4 regions of the Methylobacterium indicum genome follow, and region 4 is predicted to be linked to each of the others. Evidence: predicted binding sites of a transcription regulator. Region 4 holds the regulator's gene; each other region holds the start of a gene.
The links. The regulator LexA, encoded in region 4, represses DNA repair genes until DNA is damaged. The targets are predictions, from matches to a motif close to TGTTCNNNNTGTGTTCNG.
Positions count from the first base shown of each region.

Region 1 (4,187 bases), 2.4 Mb from region 4:
CGGGGGCGGGAGCGTTGGCTCGGGTCGCGGCTGCCCGGCACCGCCGGGGTTGTATACGCTGCCCGATGCGCTTCGTCACCCTGCCCTCGCAGAGCCGATGATGCGGCGCGGCGGGACGCCCTTCGTTGCTGTCACAGCCTGTTCGATGGCCCGCTCCCGTCGGCCAGGACCTCACCTCGTCATCCTGGGGCCGCGAAGCGGAACCCGGGATCCAGAACCGCTGACGGTGCAGGATGAGGCGGATGACGATGCGCCCTTGTCTTCGGTGTCAGCGGTTCTGGATCCCGGGTTCTCGCCTTCGGCGAGCCCCAGGATGACGGTGGGGGGTACGATGGGTAGGGCCCGCCAAGCAGGTGCTCAAACATCCTCGTCGTCGTAGGCCGGCAGCCGCTGCTGGGGGCGGCGCCCGCCACGGACCGGCTTGCCGCTGGCGGCGACCCCCGCGACGAGATCGGCGATATGGCGAAGCGACTCCGCCGGAAATCCCGTCCCGGACCCGTCGCGCCCGGCGCCCTCGCGGCCCTGCGGCATCAGCGCCTTGGCAAAGCCGAGCTTCTGCGCCTCCTTCAGCCGGGCCGGCGCCTGCGCCACCGGGCGGATCGCGCCGGACAGCCCGACCTCGCCGAAATACACCGCATCCGACGGCAGGGCCGAACCCGAGAGCGAGGAGACGAGGGCGGCGGCCACCGCGAGATCGGCCGCCGGCTCGCCGATGCGCAGCCCCCCCGCCACGTTGAGGTAGACATCGTGGCCGCCCAGCCGGATGCCGCCATGGGCCTCCAGCACCGCCAGCACCATCGAGAGGCGGTTGGGGTCCCAGCCGACCACGGCGCGCCGCGGCATGCCGAGCGCGGAGGGCGCCACCAGGGCCTGGATCTCGACCAGCAGCGGGCGCGTGCCCTCCATCCCGGCGAAGACCGCGGTGCCGGGCGCCGCGAGGTCGCGCCCGGCGAGGAAGAGGGCCGAGGGGTTCGGCACCTCGGCGAGCCCCCCGTCGGTCATCTCGAACACGCCGATCTCGTCGGTGGGGCCGAAGCGGTTCTTCACCGCCCGCAGGATGCGGAAATGGTGGCCCTGGTCGCCCTCGAACGAGGCGACCGCATCGACCATGTGCTCGACCACGCGCGGCCCGGCGATCTGCCCGTCCTTGGTGACGTGGCCGACCAGGATCACGGCGGTCCCCGACGTCTTGGCGAAGCGGATCAGGCTCTGGGCCGAGCCGCGGACCTGGGTCACCGTGCCGGGGGCCGATTCGACCGTCTCGGTCCACATCGTCTGGATCGAATCAATGATGGCGAGGGCCGGCGGCTTGCCCTGGCTCAAGGTGGCGATGATGTCCTCGACATTGGTCTCGGCGGCGAGCTCGACGGGGGCGCTGGCCAGCCCGAGCCGCTCGGCGCGCAGGCGCACCTGGCCCACCGCCTCCTCGCCCGAGATGTAGGCGACCCGCTCGCCGCGTTTCGCCAGCGCCGCGGAGGCCTGCATCAGCAGCGTCGACTTGCCGATGCCGGGATCGCCGCCGAGCAGGATCACCGAGCCGCGCACGAAGCCGCCGCCCGTCACCCGGTCGAGCTCGGCGATGCCCGACGAGGTGCGGGGCGCCTCCTTGACCTCGCCGGTCAGGCCTTCGAGCGGAAAGATTCGTCCCCGCGCCCGGCTCGGCCGGGTCGCGACCGGGCCGGAGACCGGGCTCGTGGCACCGGTCTCCTCGACGATCGTGTTCCAGCCGTTGCAGGCCTCGCAGCGCCCGCGCCAGCGGTTGTAGACCGCGCCGCAGGACTGGCAGGCGAAGGTCTGGTGGTTCTTCGCCATCGGCGGCGGGTCTCCGGGGGTTTTTAGGCCGCGCGCCGGCCTCCGTGTCGTGTTCCTGATATGTCCCGGGCGGCGAGCCGTTGCAACCGGGCCCGCCCCGCCGCCGGTGACGGTCGCGAAACGAACCCGCCGCGCTCGTGCCGCGATCGCCCGCGACAGCTCGGCCGTACGACGACGATGCACGCAGAGACGACCATGGCCCGGGCCGGCGAATCCTACACCTACGACCGCACCCAGCGCGGCTTCCACTGGCTGATGGCGGCCCTGATCCTGGTGGCGTTGGCTCTCGGCATCTACGCCGCCTGGCAGGTCCCCGGCACCTCGCCGCGGCGCGAGATCCTCGACATCCACAAATCCATCGGCCTGACCGTGCTCCTGCTCCTGCCCTTGCGCTTCGTCTACCGGCTCGTCGCCGGCGAGCCGGCCTACCGCACGCCGCCCTCCCGCTCGGCCCATCTGGCGGCACGGCTCGCGCATGGGAGCCTCTACGCCCTGATGCTGCTCCTTCCGGTCAGCGGCTACGTCTACTCGGCGGCCGGCGGCTACGGCCTGCCGTGGTTCGGCGTGTTCTCGTTCCCGCGCCTCGTGCCGGTCGACAAGGCGCTGTCTCTCGCCGGCTACACCGCGCATTACTGGATCGCCTGGGGCGTCGGGATCGTGCTCGCCCTGCACGTGCTCGCGGTGGCCTGGCACGCCTGGATCCGGCGCGACGAGGTGCCGGGGCGGATGTGGCCGCGTCGGGCGGTCGAGGGATGAGGCCGGTCGCGATCAATCCCGACGACTGCCTCGAGACCGAGGAGGGGCGGGTCTGGACCCCCGAGCGGAGCCGGCAGGCGTGGCAGGCCTGCTACGAGACGCTGCGGCGGGCGCTCCGGGCGGATGACGGGCCCCGTACCGTCGTGATCGTCTGCGGCCTTCAGGGCGCCGGCAAGACGACCTGGATCGGGCGCCAGGCCCGGCATCCGGAGGTCGTCTACTTCGATGCCGCGCTCCCGGGCGCGCGGCACCGCCGACCGATCGTCGAGATCGCCCGGTCGGCCGGCGCCCGCGTCGAGGCGGTATGGATCGACGTCCCCCTCGCCCTCGCCTTGACGCGCAACGCCTTGCGGCCCGCCGACCGGCGCGTCCCGGAGGAGGCGATCCGCTCGGTCGCCGGCCTCTTCGAGGCACCGACCGCTGCCGAAGGCTTCGACCGGATCACGGTCGTCCGGCCGGGCGCTGCTCCAGATCTTTGATCTTTCGTCTTTTTTGACGGACCGATATTTCCGTCGTCGGACGATGCCCGGGGCAGATTTCGCAAGAGCGGCCCTCGGTCTTGCGACAAAAATCTGCGATGAAATAATAATTCGAGCAGGCGAAACATCGGCCCGGCAGGGCAAGCCTGATCAGGTGCCGAGCGCCGGAGGCCCATCTCCCGCGGTCCCGTCGTCTCGCAGCGGGCCCGGGGGCAGACGGACGATCTGGTCGCCTGCCCGGATCGTCGCGATCCGGTGCGTGACCGAGACGATCGTCAGCCGGTCGGCGACGCCTCGCAGCCCGTCCATGACCTCGCGCTCGGTCTCCGCGTCGAGGGCGGAGCTGGCTTCGTCCAGGATCAGGATGCTCGGCGCGCCGTAGAGGGCGCGCGCGATGGCGATCCGCTGCCGCTCGCCGCCGGACAGCTTCAGCCCCCGCTCGCCCACCACCGTGTCGAACCCGTCCGGCATCGCCTCGATGCGAGGCAGGATCGAGGCCCGTTCCGCGGCCGCGCGCAGGCGGACGGCATCGAAAGGACGGCCGAGCACGATGTTGGCCGACAGGGTGTCATTGAGGAGCACCACGTCCTGCGGCACGACGCCGACCTGGGAAAACCAGTCCGTGTCGGTGACCCGCGTCAGGTCGATGCCGTCGACGAGGATGCGACCTTGCGTCGGCGCGGCGCCCTTGAGCAGCAGCTTCAGGACCGTCGACTTCCCCGATCCGGTCTCGCCCGTGAGGAAAGTCGGCGTCCCGCGCCTCGCGGTGAACGACAAGTCCGCGACCCCCCGTCCGTTGGCGTAGCGGAACGTGACGTCCTCGAACGCGATCGTGCCCTCGGCGGCCCGGTAGGGCACGGGGTCGTCCGGCTCGGCCTGCTCGGGTGCGGACCAGAGCGTCGTCAGCGGCCGCAGGCGGGCGGCCGCCTCCGTGCTCTCCTTGATCGCCATCCCGACGAGGCGGAACGGCTCGTTGAGCTGCAGGAGCAGCGTGTTGAACAGCACGATGTCGCCGACCGTCAGCGATCCGGCCTCGTAGCGCGGCATGAGGAGCAGGAACGTCACGGCCAGCTGAAGTGTCGCGGCGAGGCCAAGCGCGCCGCTGAAGGCGCTGCTCGCCAGCGCGTAGCCACGCCAGCT
Region 1 covers NZ_AP024145.1:3,852,220-3,856,406, reverse strand. The annotation lists gene radA (DNA repair protein RadA) at 358-1,812, opposite strand; gene miv_RS17960 (cytochrome b) at 1,990-2,568, shown strand; gene miv_RS17955 (AAA family ATPase) at 2,565-3,047, shown strand; gene miv_RS17950 (ABC transporter ATP-binding protein) at 3,198-4,187, opposite strand, start outside.
Region 1: the regulator LexA is predicted to act here: its motif matches at 1,863-1,880, upstream of radA (DNA repair protein RadA).

Region 2 (4,187 bases), 2.7 Mb from region 4:
CCGGGGTCTCGCGGGCGGGTGCCTTGCCGGTGCGCGATCCGTCGCCGCCCGCATGGGCGTCGAGGAAGGCGCGGCAGGCGTTGAAGTCGCTCTCGATCTCGGGCGGCAGCCCCTCCATCCGCTTCGCGCGGGCGAGCGATGCGGCGAAGCGCAGCATCGCCGGGGTCGGCGGGCGGGTCGCGCCGTCGCCGGCCGGGCTCCCGGCCTCCCCGATTTTCGGCCCTGCATGGGTGTTGAGGAAGACCCGGCAGGCGCCGACCTCGCGGGTGGCCTCCGGGGGGAGGGGAATGCCCTTGCGGGCGGCGAGCGACTTGGCGAACGCCACCATGGCGGCGGTCGGCGCGCGACCGCCGCGGGACGGCGCCTCGGCATCCACCTCCAGGCGATCGGCGCCCGAGACCGCGCCGATCAGCGCCTCGACCCGCTCGCGGGTGCGCTGCCGAAAGGCCTCGGCCCGGCTTAGCGCCTCCGCCTTCGTCGTCGCCCGGCCGATCTCGGCGAGTTCCGACTCGAACACCGCCCGCCCGACCGGGTCGCCATAGGCCGGAAACACCCGGCGCACGGCCGCCACGAAGGCGAGGCCGATCTCCGTCACGGTGATCGCCGGGTCCTTGCCCTTGAGCAGCGTGACGTAGTGGCTCTTCATCAGCTTCGGCAGCACCGCGTCGCGGGTGGCGGCGGTGCCCAGCCCCTTCGGCTCGGTCGGGTTGGCGGGGTTCTCGAGTGCCCGCTTCAGCGCCGGATCCTCGATCTGGTCGATGAGGCGACCCATCACCACCGGCAACTCGCCCCGGGTGATGCGCCGCGGCGGCTCGGTCCGGGCGGTCTCGATCGTCGGCTCGCCGCCCTGGCCGGCCTCGCCGTCGCGCACCGGCGGCAGGCGGCCGGTGGTCGGCTCGTCGTCGGCCTTGGCCTTGCCGGGCACCACCTCGTCCTCGTCGGCCTCGGTGCCGTAGAGGGCGCGCCAGCCCGGCACCTTCACCACGCTGCCGGTGATGACGAAGCGCTTTTGCCCGAGCGGCGTCGCGACCTCGGCGGTGACCGTGGTGCGGGCGTCGATCCCGTCGGCCATGTGGGCGGCGAGGAAGTTCTTGGCGACGAGCAGCCACAGCCGCAGCGCTTCCGGTGCCACGTCGCCCGGGCCCGGCACCTTGCGCAGGGGCACGATGGCGTGGTGCTCGCCCGGGTCCTTCACGTAATGGCCCTTCGGCCCGCGGCGGATCTGCGGCGTCGCGGGGGCGTGGGTCGCGATGCCCTTGTCGGCCGTCGCGATCGCCGCGATCACCGCGGCGGCGTCCTTGGCTTGCGACTCCGGCAGGTGGATCGATTCGGTGCGGGGATAGCTGAGATAGCCCTTGTCGTAGAGCGCCTGCGCGTGGCGCGCGGTCACCTGCGGGTCCCAGCCGAAGCGCTTGGCGCAGGCGCGCGCCAGCGTGTCCTTGGAGAAGAGCTTCGGCGGCGTCCGCCGCACGTCCTTCTGCACCACCGCGAGCGGGCCGGCCCAGCCCGCGGCGGCGTCGCGGATCGTCTCGGCGTCCTCGATCGCGAAGATTTTTTCCTTCGGCGCGTGCCAGAGCGTCAGCGTCGCGCCGCTCTCCGTCGTCACCGGCAGGGCGATCTTGTAGAAGTCGCGCGGCACGAAGGTGCGGATGCGCTCCTCGAGATCGGCGAGGATCGCGAGCGTCGGCGTCTGCACGCCGCCGAAGCGCCAGGGCTCGCGGAAAGCCGGCGGGCGCAGGCGCAAGGACACCGCCCGGGTGCCGTTGAGGCCGAGATGCCAATCCTCGTATTGCCGGCACAGGGCTTCGAGATAGGCGGCGTAGTCGCGCTCGCCGGAATCGTCCTCGCGCGCCAGCAGCCCGAAGGCGCGGCGGATCGAGATCTCGTCCAGCGCCCCGAGGCGCAGGCGATCGACCCGCCCGCGCCAGCCGAGATGCTCCAGGACCTCCCAGGCGATCATCGAGCCCTCGCGGCCCGGATCGGTGGCGATGATGACCCGCTCGACGCCGCTGAGCGCCTGGCGGATCGCCGCGAGCTTCGGCGCGTGCGACTGGCCCGAGCGGCCGTGGCCGGGGGCGACCGGCAGCCGCTCCATGGCGATCGGCAGCGCGTCGAAGCGCCAGGGCTTCCAGTCCGGCCGAATCTCCCCGGGCTCGGCCACCTCCAGCAGGTGCCCCTCGGCCGCGACGCAGACGGTGGTGGGCGAGCGGAAGAACCGCTGCACCTGGCGCATCGCCGAGGGCTTCTCGAAGAAGAACAGCGTCTTGCCGCGGGGATTCGGACCGGAGGACGGGCCGGGGGAGGTGGCCTGCGCCATGGCAGCGGGACGCTCCTGGGTGGGCAGACGAGCCCGAACGAAGCGGGAACATACCGGAGAGGGAGGGGCGCGGTCAACGCGGGGTGTCGAGCAAAGAAAGGGTGCGGGTTTCCCTCTCTCCCCGCCCGCGGCAGGGCCGTCTGGAGAAAAAACTCCGCTTGAGATCAAGCGGGTGATTCCCCTCTCCCATGTGGGAGAGGGGTAGGGGCGATCGAAGATCGCACGAGGGTGCTACGGTTCTGAGTTCAGCACTCAGCGTAGAGCAGCCAGCACGACGCTCAGCGTTTTACACTGAAGCGTGTCACCCTCACGCGGGATCTTCGATCCCCCGGCCCCTCTCCCACACGGGAGAGGGGAGACGCGCCTTTCTTCCCCCCCGGACGGCTCTGCGCCCGCGGGGAGTGGGGCGGACCTCTGCGTTCCCCTTGTCCTATCTGCCCGGCGACCGCCGTCCCACCGCCGGCGGGATCGCTTCACCCCTCCCCGCTACGATCCCGCCCGCGAAACGCCGCTTGCGCCGCTGCCACTCCTCACATAAAGATATCTTTATGTTTCGCATCGGAGGCGAGGAGCCCGACGACATGACCGCCACCGTCCCCTTCGCCGACGCCCTGGGCGTGCTGCGCGCTGCGGCGGAGGAGACGCGTCTGCGCATCCTGGTGCTGCTCGGCGACGGCGAATTGTCGGTCTCGGACCTCACCGACATCCTGGGCCAGTCGCAGCCGCGGATCTCCCGCCACCTCAAGCTCCTGGTCGAGGCCGGGCTGGTGGTGCGCCACCGCGAGGGCGCCTGGGCGTTCTTCCGCCTGCGCGAGGGCGTGGCGGGCTTGGTCGCGCCGCTCATCGCCGCCCTCGACGGCACGGCGCCGCCGCTCTCCGAGGATCGGGCCCGGCTCCAGGCGGTGCGGGCCCAGCGCGCCGACGCCGCCCAGACGTTCTTCGCGCGGCTCGCGCCGCAATGGGACCGGGTCCGCTCGCTCCACGTGCCGGAGGCCACCGTCGAGGCCGCGGTGCTCGACGTGCTCGGGGGCGGCCCGATCGGCAGCCTCGTCGATCTCGGCACCGGCACCGGGCGGATGCTCGGGCTGCTGGCGCCCCGGGCCGCGAAGGCGACCGGGCTCGATGCCAACCACGCCATGCTGTCGGTGGCCCGCGCCAACCTGGAGCGCCAGGGCCTGACCCGGATCGACCTGCGCCAGGGCGACATCCACGCCCCGCCCTTCGGCCGGGCGAGCTTCGACCTCGTGCTGATCCACCAGGTGCTGCACTACCTCGACGACCCGGCCCGGGCCTTGCGCGAGGCCGCCCGCCTCGTCGCCCCGGGCGGCCGGCTCCTCGTGGTCGATTTCGCCCCCCACAGCCTCGAATTCCTGCGCGCCGACGAGGCCCACCGCCGCCTCGGCTTCGCCGCCGAGCAGGTTGCGGGCTGGCTCGCCGAGGCCGGGCTGACCGACGTGCGGCTGCGCCACCTCGCGCCCCCCGGCGGCGCGGAGCACCAGCTCACCGTGACGCTCTGGCTCGCCCATCATCCCGAATCCGCGTCCGGCGTGCCCGACCGCGCCGTCGCCTGACCCCTTCCCGTCATCATCTCAGACATTCTCCCGCCGAGGCCGCCGATGTACGCCACCTCCTTCCGCCCGAGCCGCGAGAGCTGCCGCCCGATCCGGGTCTCGTTCGAGTTCTTCCCGCCCAAGACCCCCGAGATGGAGACGACCCTGTGGTCGTCGATCGAGCGGCTCGCCCCGCTCAGCCCCAGCTTCGTCTCGGTGACCTACGGCGCCGGCGGCTCGACCCGGGAGCGCACCCACAACACCGTGTCGCGCCTGGTGCGCGAGACCGACCTGAAGCCCGCCGCCCACCTCACCTGCGT
Region 2 covers NZ_AP024145.1:4,168,642-4,172,828, forward strand. The annotation lists gene miv_RS19440 (type IA DNA topoisomerase) at 1-2,317, opposite strand, end outside; gene miv_RS19445 (ArsR/SmtB family transcription factor) at 2,899-3,888, shown strand; gene metF (methylenetetrahydrofolate reductase [NAD(P)H]) at 3,934-4,187, shown strand, end outside.
Region 2: the regulator LexA is predicted to act here: its motif matches at 2,351-2,368, upstream of miv_RS19440 (type IA DNA topoisomerase).

Region 3 (4,187 bases), 1.7 Mb from region 4:
TCGAACTGTGCCTGACGGCGGAGTGAGGCCGTCGCGGTCGACGGCATAGACGTGGACCGGCTCGTCCCGGTTCCGGGCCGGCGCGTGGATGACCTCCTCGCGCCGGAAGGTCATGCCGCAGGCCTGCATGACCGCGAAGGAGGCGGCGTTCTCCGGGTGCGCACTGGCCTGGATCCGGTCGAGATCGAGCCAGTCGAACGCGGCGGGCAGCACCACCCCCGCCGCCTCCCGCAGGTAGCCCCGGCGGTGATGCGCCTCGCCGAGCCAGTAGCCGAGGGTGGCGGTCCGCGGCGCCTCGCGGGTCCGGTGCAGCATGATCCACCCGAGCAGCACGCCCCGCGCCGTGATCGCGAGCGACAGGCCCTGGCCGGACGCGGCCTGCTCCCGCGCCGTCGCGATCCGCTCCCGCGCCATCGCGACGGTATAGGGCAACGGCCAGGAGGCGAGCCACCGGCTCACCGCCGGGGTCATCATGGCGCTGGTCGCCTCCGCGTCCTCGAGCGCGACGAGGCGCAGGTGGAGGCGGGCCGTGTCGAGGATGGGCGGGGCGAAGTGGGTCATGGTGGCAGGATAGCAGGAATTGCCGTTGGGGAAGAGCCGACCGGGTCGGGCCGCGGGGTCGTTCGAGGGAAGATGAGGCGCAGGCAATCTCCCCTGCCCGCGGGCGGGGAGAGGAGAACCCGTGCTATTCTGTCCCCCGGACAGCCCTGCCGCTCTCGGCGAGACGAGAGGCCTCGCATCACGGTCGACGGCGGCTTCCCCCTCAAAACAGGCTGTACTGCCCGCCCTCCCTCACCGGTACCCGAAACAGATCGGTCCGCAACCGCAGCCGCTCCGCCGGATAGCCGAGGCGGGTCATCGCCACGCGCATCCGCTGGTCGAGAAGGTCGGCATACGGCCCCGTGCCGGTGAAGCGCCGCCCGTAAGTCGCATCGTAGACCTTGCCGCCGCGGCTCTGCGCGAGGAGCGAGAAGGTCCGCCCGGCCCGGTCGGGATAATGCTCGGCAAACCAGTCGCGCATCAGGTCGGCGAGTTCGTGCGGCAGGCGCAGCAGCACGCCGCGCGCCTCGCGCGCCCCCGCCTCGCGGGCGCGGGCCAGCACCGCCTCGATCTCGTGGTCGTTGAGGCCCGGGATCAGCGGCGCCACCAGCGCCATCGTGGGCACGCCCGCCTCCGCCAGTCTCCGGATCGCCGCGAGGCGCTTCTCGGGATGCGGGGCGCGGGGCTCCATCCGGCGGGCAAGGACCGGGTCGAGGGTGGTGACGGAGAGAGCGACCTTCACCAGCCCGTCGCGCGCCATCTCGCCGAGGATGTCGAGGTCGCGCAGCACGAGGTCCGACTTGGTGACGAGGCCGACCGGGTGCCGGAAGCGCGCCAGCACCTCCAGGACCTGCCGCGTCAGGCGGTAGCGCCGCTCGATCGGCTGGTAGGGGTCGGTGGCGGTGCCGAGCGCGATGGTGCGGGGCACGTAGCCCCGGGCCGAGAGTTCCTCCTCGAGGAGCGCCGCCGCATCCGGCTTGGCGAAGAGCTTGGTCTCGAAGTCGAGCCCCGGCGAGAGCCCCGCATAGGCGTGGTTCGGCCGGGCGAAGCAGTAGACGCATCCGTGCTCGCAACCGCGATACGGGTTGATCGAGCGATCGAAGCCGATATCGGGCGACGTGTTGCGGGTGATGATGCTACGCGCCCGCTCCAGCGTCACCTCGGTGCGCAGGGGCGGCAGATCCTCCTCCCGGTCCCAGCCATCCGCGAAGGCCTCCCGGGCGGCCGGCTCGAACCGGCCGGCCGGGTTGGCGGTGGCGCCGCGCCCGCGGCGGGTCTCCGCCGCCGGGGTCGATCCCTGGAGGCGCCGCGCCTCCCCTCCGCAGCCCGCTTCCATCGACATCTCCACCGTCGCCGCGGCGGAAAATCGAACATAACAAGAACGAGCGCAAGGGCCGGACCGAGATTCCCCGCAAGTGCCGACGATCGAGGCAGGACGCGCCGCGTCCCATCCGCTATGGCGCGATCATGTTCACGGCAGCCATCCATCTCCCCGGCGCGATCACGCCCGAGTGCATCGACGCCCTCGCCGATACCCTGGCGGCCCTGGTGGCCGGCGTCGCGGCGGGCGTGGTGGGCGACGCGGTGATCGCGGCGGCGCATCCCGAGGACCCGGACGTCGCCACCATGGCGGAGAGCACCGGGGCGGCCCTGGTGGCGCGGGGACGCGACCCCTGGGCGGCGGCGGCCGGGCCGGCGCGCCGGCCCTGGCTGCTGTGCCTGGAGGCCGGCGACGTGCCGGCGGAAGGCTGGATCCGCGCCCTCGACCGGTTCGCCGCCACGACGAACCCGGAGGCGGTCGGCCGGCTGCGGCGCCCGCATGCGCCCCTCTTCGAGCGGATCGCCGGACGGCGCGAGGCCCTGACCGGCACGCGGCAGATCCGGGCCGGCGACCTCGTGCGGGCCGAGGCCCTGCGCGCGGGCCTGCCGCTCAAGGCCCGCTTGCCCGTCAGGCCCCTGCGGGCGGCGCTGCTGCGGGGATGAGGCCGCGCACGTCGCGGACGCATCGATAACCGCCGCGATTTCGCTGTTCGAGGGCGACCACGCCTCCCCGTGGTACCGGCGAGTCTGAGCGACGCCGTGCGGACGACATCGCGCGTTAAAAACTCTTAATGCTTAAGACCGTCGTTTCCGGCCGGATCCCGGCAACCCGGGCGATCTTCGGCGATTAACTCAGTGCAGCAACGGTCATCCTGCTGCATGACCAAAAGGAAAGAATTTTATCTAGGAGCCGATCCGATGACGAACCCTGGGGATTTCCGCGAAGCCGTCCTGGCCCTCATCGTTCTTGGCGGGAGCGCCTTCACGGTCGAAAACTACGTCCGGCATCGCGTGTGGCCGCGGTCGGACACCAAGCGTGCCGACGGCGATGCCTGCACCGGCTGAGCGGATCGCGGCGGGTCTCCCCGGGGCAGCCTCACGACGGCCCCGGGGAATGCCGTCACGACCCTCGCCGACATGGGACGCACCCGTCATGACGATTGCGCGCCGCGATCGCGTCACGGGCTCGGCGGCGCCCCGCGCTTCAGGTGCTCGTCGAGTCGGGGCATGATCTCGACGAAGTTGCAGGGCCGGTGCCGGTAATCGAGCTGGGCGGCCAGGATGCCGTCCCAGGCGTCCCGGCAGGCCCCGGGCGAGCCGGGCAGCACGAACACGTAGGTGGCGTTCACCACTCCGGCGGTCGCCCGCGACTGCAGCGTCGAGGTGCCGATCTTGTCGTAGGAGATGCGGTGGAAGATGGCCGAGAACCCGTCCATCCGCTTCTCGAACAGGGGCTCGAGGGCTTCCGGGGTCACGTCGCGGCCGGTGAAGCCCGTGCCGCCAGTGGTGATCACCGCATCCACCGCCGGATCCGCCGCCCAGGCCTTCACCTGAGAGCGGATCGCCTCGACCTCGTCCGGCACGATCGCCCGGTCGGCGAGCCGATGGCCCGCTTGCCCCAGCCGCTCGGCGAGGGTGTCGCCCGAGCGGTCGTCGGCCAGCGTACGGGTGTCCGAGACGGTGAGCACGGCGATGCCGAGCGGCACGAAGGCCCGGGACGCGTCGAGGCGGGCCGTCACAGCTGCGAGGCCCGGAACGTGTCGCAGGACTGGGTCTGGCCGCTGCGATAGCCGGTCTGGAACCAGCGCATGCGCTGGGCCGAGGAGCCGTGGGTGAAGGAATCCGGCACCACGTAGCCCTGGCTCTGCTTCTGGAGCTTGTCGTCGCCGATGGCGCTCGCCGCCTGCATCGCCTCCTCGATGTCGCCGGGCTCCAGCGAATTGAAGCGGTCGTTCGAGTTCTTGGCCCAGACGCCGGCGAGGCAATCGGCCATCAGCTCGACGCGGACCGAGAGGGCGTTCGATTCGCGCTCGCCGACCTGCTGCTGCTTCTGCTGCACCTTGGGCAGGATGCCGAGCACGTCCTGGACGTGGTGGCCGACCTCGTGGGCGATCACGTAGGCATAGGCGAAGTCGCCCTTGACGTGGAACTTCTGCTCCATCTCCTTGAAGAAGGTGGTGTCGAGATAGACCTTCTTGTCGAGCGGGCAGTAGAACGGACCCATGGCGGCCCGGGCCTGGCCGCAGCCGCTGCGGGTGCCGCCGGTGTAGAGCACCATCGTGGTAGGGGTATACTGCTTCCCGGTCTGGTTCGGCAGCACCGTCTTC
Region 3 covers NZ_AP024145.1:6,293,068-6,297,254, forward strand. The annotation lists gene miv_RS29155 (PCC domain-containing protein) at 1-26, shown strand, start outside; gene miv_RS29160 (GNAT family N-acetyltransferase) at 1-561, opposite strand, end outside; gene miv_RS29165 (PA0069 family radical SAM protein) at 764-1,876, opposite strand; gene miv_RS29170 (hypothetical protein) at 2,008-2,523, shown strand; gene miv_RS29175 (hypothetical protein) at 2,779-2,925, shown strand; gene moaB (molybdenum cofactor biosynthesis protein B) at 3,039-3,599, opposite strand; gene ypfJ (KPN_02809 family neutral zinc metallopeptidase) at 3,596-4,187, opposite strand, start outside.
Region 3: the regulator LexA is predicted to act here: its motif matches at 1,907-1,924, upstream of miv_RS29165 (PA0069 family radical SAM protein).

Region 4 (4,187 bases):
GGGCTACGCCGGATCATCGTCGACGGCATCCCGCGATCGATGCGCATCGCCATCACGGTCGGCATCGGGCTGTTTCTCGCGATCATCGCGCTGAAGAGCGCCGGCGTGGTGGCGGCGAGCCCGGCGACCTTCGTGACGCTCGGCGACCTGCACAAGCCGAGCGCGGTGCTGGCAGTGCTGGGCTTCCTGATCGTCGCGGTGCTCTCGGTGCGCAAGATCCGCGGCGCGCTGCTCGCCGGCATCCTCACCGTCACGGCGTTGAGCTTCATCGTCGCCGACAACACTTTCCAGGGCGTCGCCTCGCTGCCGCCCTCGATCGCCCCGACGCTGTTCGCCCTCGACATCAAGGGTGCCCTGTCGGGCGGCCTGCTCAACGTGATCCTGGTGTTCTTCCTCGTCGAATTGTTCGACGCCACCGGCACGCTGATGGGCGTCGCCAACCGGGCGGGACTGCTTACCCAAGGCAAGATGGAGCGCCTCGACAAGGCGCTGATGGCGGATTCGTCCTCGATCTTCGTCGGCTCGCTGCTCGGCACGTCGAGCACCACGGCGTATCTGGAGAGCGCGTCCGGCGTCGAGGAGGGCGGCCGCACCGGGCTCACCGCCGCAACGGTGGCGGTCCTGTTCCTGGCCTGCCTGTTCTTCGCGCCGCTCGCCGGCTCGGTCCCGGCCTATGCCACGGCCCCGGCCCTGTTCTACGTCGCCTGCCTGATGCTGCACGAATTGGTCGATCTCGACTGGGACGACCTGACCGAGGTGCTGCCGGCCTGCGTGACGGCACTTCTGATGCCCTTCACCTACTCGATCGCCAACGGCGTCGCCTTCGGCTTCATCACCTACGCGGTGATCAAGCTGCTCACCGGGCGGTTCCGGGAGGTGAAGCCGGTGGTGTGGGTGATCGCGGCGGTGTTCCTGTTCAAGTTCGTGGCGACGGGGAGCGCGCATTGACGGGCGCTACCGCTCCAACCCTCCCCCCTCTGCGGGGGAGGGTGCCCCGCGAAGCGGGGCGGGAGAGGGGACGCCGCCTCCGGAAAAGACTGAACCGTTCTGACGGGCACTCCCTGGATCAGCGTCGCGCTGCCCCTCTCCCGGCCCCTAATGACGCAGGGTCCACCCTCCCCCGCAGAGGGGGGAGGGTTTCAGCGCCTGACTGGAAGACCTCTCAGTACTTCCGGACCAAACTCACCAGCCGGCCCTGGATCCGCACCCGGTCCGGCCCGAGCACCCGGGTCTCGTAGGCCGGGTTGGCGGCTTCCAGCGCGATCGACGAGCCGCGGCGGCGCAGGCGCTTCAGGGTCGCCTCCTCGTCGTCGATCAGCGCGACGATGATGTCGCCGGTATTGGCGGTCTCCTGGCGGCGGATCACCACGAGGTCGCCGTCGAGGATGCCGGCCTCGATCATCGAGTCGCCGCGCACCTCCAGGGCGTAGTGTTCGCCGCTGGCCAAAAAGTCCGGCGACATCGCCACCGTGCGGCTCTGGCTCTGGATCGCCGAGATCGGCGTACCGGCGGCGATCCGGCCCATCACCGGCACGCTGACCGAGTGACCGTTCTCGTCCGAGGCGGTCGCCATGGCGGGAATGCCGGCGGGCCGCTTCGGCTCGTGGGCGCGCCCACCCTCGACGACGCTCGGGTTGAACCGCACCACCTCGGCCCCGGCCGCGGGCGCCGTCGCCGTCGCCGTCGCCGGCCCCGTCACCGTGTCGGGAATGCGGATCACCTCGATCGCCCGGGCCCGGTTCGGCAGGCGGCGCAGGAAGCCGCGCTCCTCCAGGGCGGTGATCAGGCGGTGGATGCCCGATTTCGACTTGAGGTCGAGGGCGTCCTTCATCTCGTCGAAGGACGGCGGGACTCCCGTCTCGCGCATTCTCTGCTGAATGAAGCGGAGCAGGTCCAACTGCTTACGCGTGAGCATGTGACACTCTCATCCCCGCGCTGCCGCGCTCCGGAAACAAATCGCGAACATGGTAAGCGTTCCGCAAGTGTTCCGCAAGCGGCTTCGAGAAAGCGGCGCGCGGCCGCAGCAACCGGGGTGATAGACGGGGATATCGCGGGTCGAACGGACGATGAGCCGTGCCCCGCGCGGGGTCCGACCGGCGCGGGGACTGTCCACCGCACCGGCCTCTTGCATGGGCCTCAGCCCCGGCCCTTGCGCCCCTTGTATTTCGGCTTCTGGCCCGGGAAGCCTTGCGTCGAGCGGCCGGTCGGGCGCTCGGCATAGGAGAACGGCACCTCGCGGTCGGTGCCCGGGCCCATGTCGTCGAGGTCGGGCTGGCGGATGCGGGTGCCCTCGTCCGAGGTGCCCTTGCCGCCCGGGCCGTAGCCCAAGGGCTCCGCGCCGCGCCGCTTGCGCTTGGCGCCGAAGCGGCCGGCCTCGCGCTCGACGTCGGCCTGCTCGGCCATCGGATCGTCGGCGATGGCGAGCTCGGTCGCCTGGAGCCGCTTGAGCTCGTCGCGCAGGCGCGCCGCCTCCTCGAAGTCGAGATCGGCGGCCGCCGTCCGCATCCTTTTCTCGAGATCGGCCATCACGGCCTTGAGGTTGTGGCCCACCGTGACGGCGGATTTGGCGAGCCCCGTATCGACCTGGACGTGGTCGCGCTCGTAGACGCTCTCCAGGATGTCGGAGATGTTGCGCTTCACGCTCTGGGGCGTGATGCCGTGCTCCTCGTTATAGGCGAGCTGCTTCTTGCGCCGGCGCTCGGTCTCGGCCATCGCCCGCTCCATCGAGCCGGTGATGTGGTCGGCATAGAGGATGCAGCGGGCGTCGGCGTTGCGGGCGGCGCGGCCGATGGTCTGGATCAGCGAGGTCTCGGAGCGCAGAAAGCCCTCCTTGTCGGCGTCGAGGATGCCGACGAGGGCGCATTCCGGGATGTCGAGGCCCTCGCGCAGGAGGTTGATGCCGATGAGCACGTCGAAGGCGCCGAGCCGCAGGTCGCGGATGATCTCGATCCGCTCCAGCGTGTCGATGTCGGAGTGCATGTAGCGCACCCGCACGCCGTTCTCGTGCAGGTACTCGGTCAGGTCCTCGGCCATGCGCTTGGTGAGCGTGGTCACGAGGGTGCGGTAGCCGGCGGCGGCCACCTCCTTCACCTCGCCGAGCAGGTCGTCGACCTGCGAGCGGGCCGGGCGCACCTCGATCACCGGATCGACGAGGCCGGTCGGGCGGATGACCTGCTCGGCGAAGACGCCGCCGGTCTGTTCCAGCTCCCACTTCGCCGGCGTCGCCGAGACGTGGATCGATTGCGGGCGCATCGCGTCCCATTCCTCGAACCGCAGGGGGCGGTTGTCGAGGCAGGAGGGCAGCCGGAAGCCGTATTCGGCGAGCGTCGCCTTGCGGCGGAAGTCGCCCCGGTACATGCCGCCGATCTGCGAGACCGTGACGTGGCTCTCGTCGGTGAAGACCAGCGCGTTGTCGGGCAGGTACTCGAACAGGGTCGGCGGCGGCTCGCCGGGCTTGCGGCCGGTGAGGTAGCGCGAATAGTTCTCGATGCCGTTGCAGGCCCCCGTTGCCTCGATCATCTCGAGATCGAAGGTGCAGCGCTGCTCCAGGCGCTGGGCCTCGATCAGCCGGCCCATCCGGGTCAGCTCCTCGACCCGCCACTTCAGCTCGTCCTTGATGCCCTTCACCGCCTGCTGGAGGGTCGGGCGCGGCGTCACGTAGTGGCTGTTGGCGTAGACCTTGACGAATTTCAGCGTGTTGAGGGTCTTGCCGGTCAGCGGGTCGAACTCGGAGATCGCCTCGATCTCGTCGCCGAACAGCCCGATGCGCCAGCCGCGATCCTCCAGGTGGGCCGGCCACAGCTCGATCACGTCGCCGCGGACCCGGAAGGTGCCGCGGGCGAAATCGGACTGGATGCGCTTGTACTGCAGAGCCACCAGATCGGCGACGAGCTGGCGCTGCTCGATCTTCTCGCCGAGCGAGACCGTGAACGACATCGCCGTATAGGTCTCGACCGAGCCGATACCGTAGATGCACGACACCGAGGCGACGATGATGACGTCGTCGCGCTCCAGGAGCGCCCGGGTGGCCGAGTGGCGCATCCGGTCGATCTGCTCGTTGATCGAGGATTCCTTCTCGATGAAGGTGTCGGAGCGCGCGACGTAGGCCTCGGGCTGGTAATAATCGTAGTAGGAAACGAAATATTCGACTGCGTTGTCGGGAAAGAAGCTCTTGAACTCGCCGTAGA
Region 4 covers NZ_AP024145.1:1,429,090-1,433,276, forward strand. The annotation lists gene miv_RS06610 (NCS2 family permease) at 1-948, shown strand, start outside; gene lexA (transcriptional repressor LexA) at 1,163-1,915, opposite strand; gene uvrB (excinuclease ABC subunit UvrB) at 2,137-4,187, opposite strand, start outside.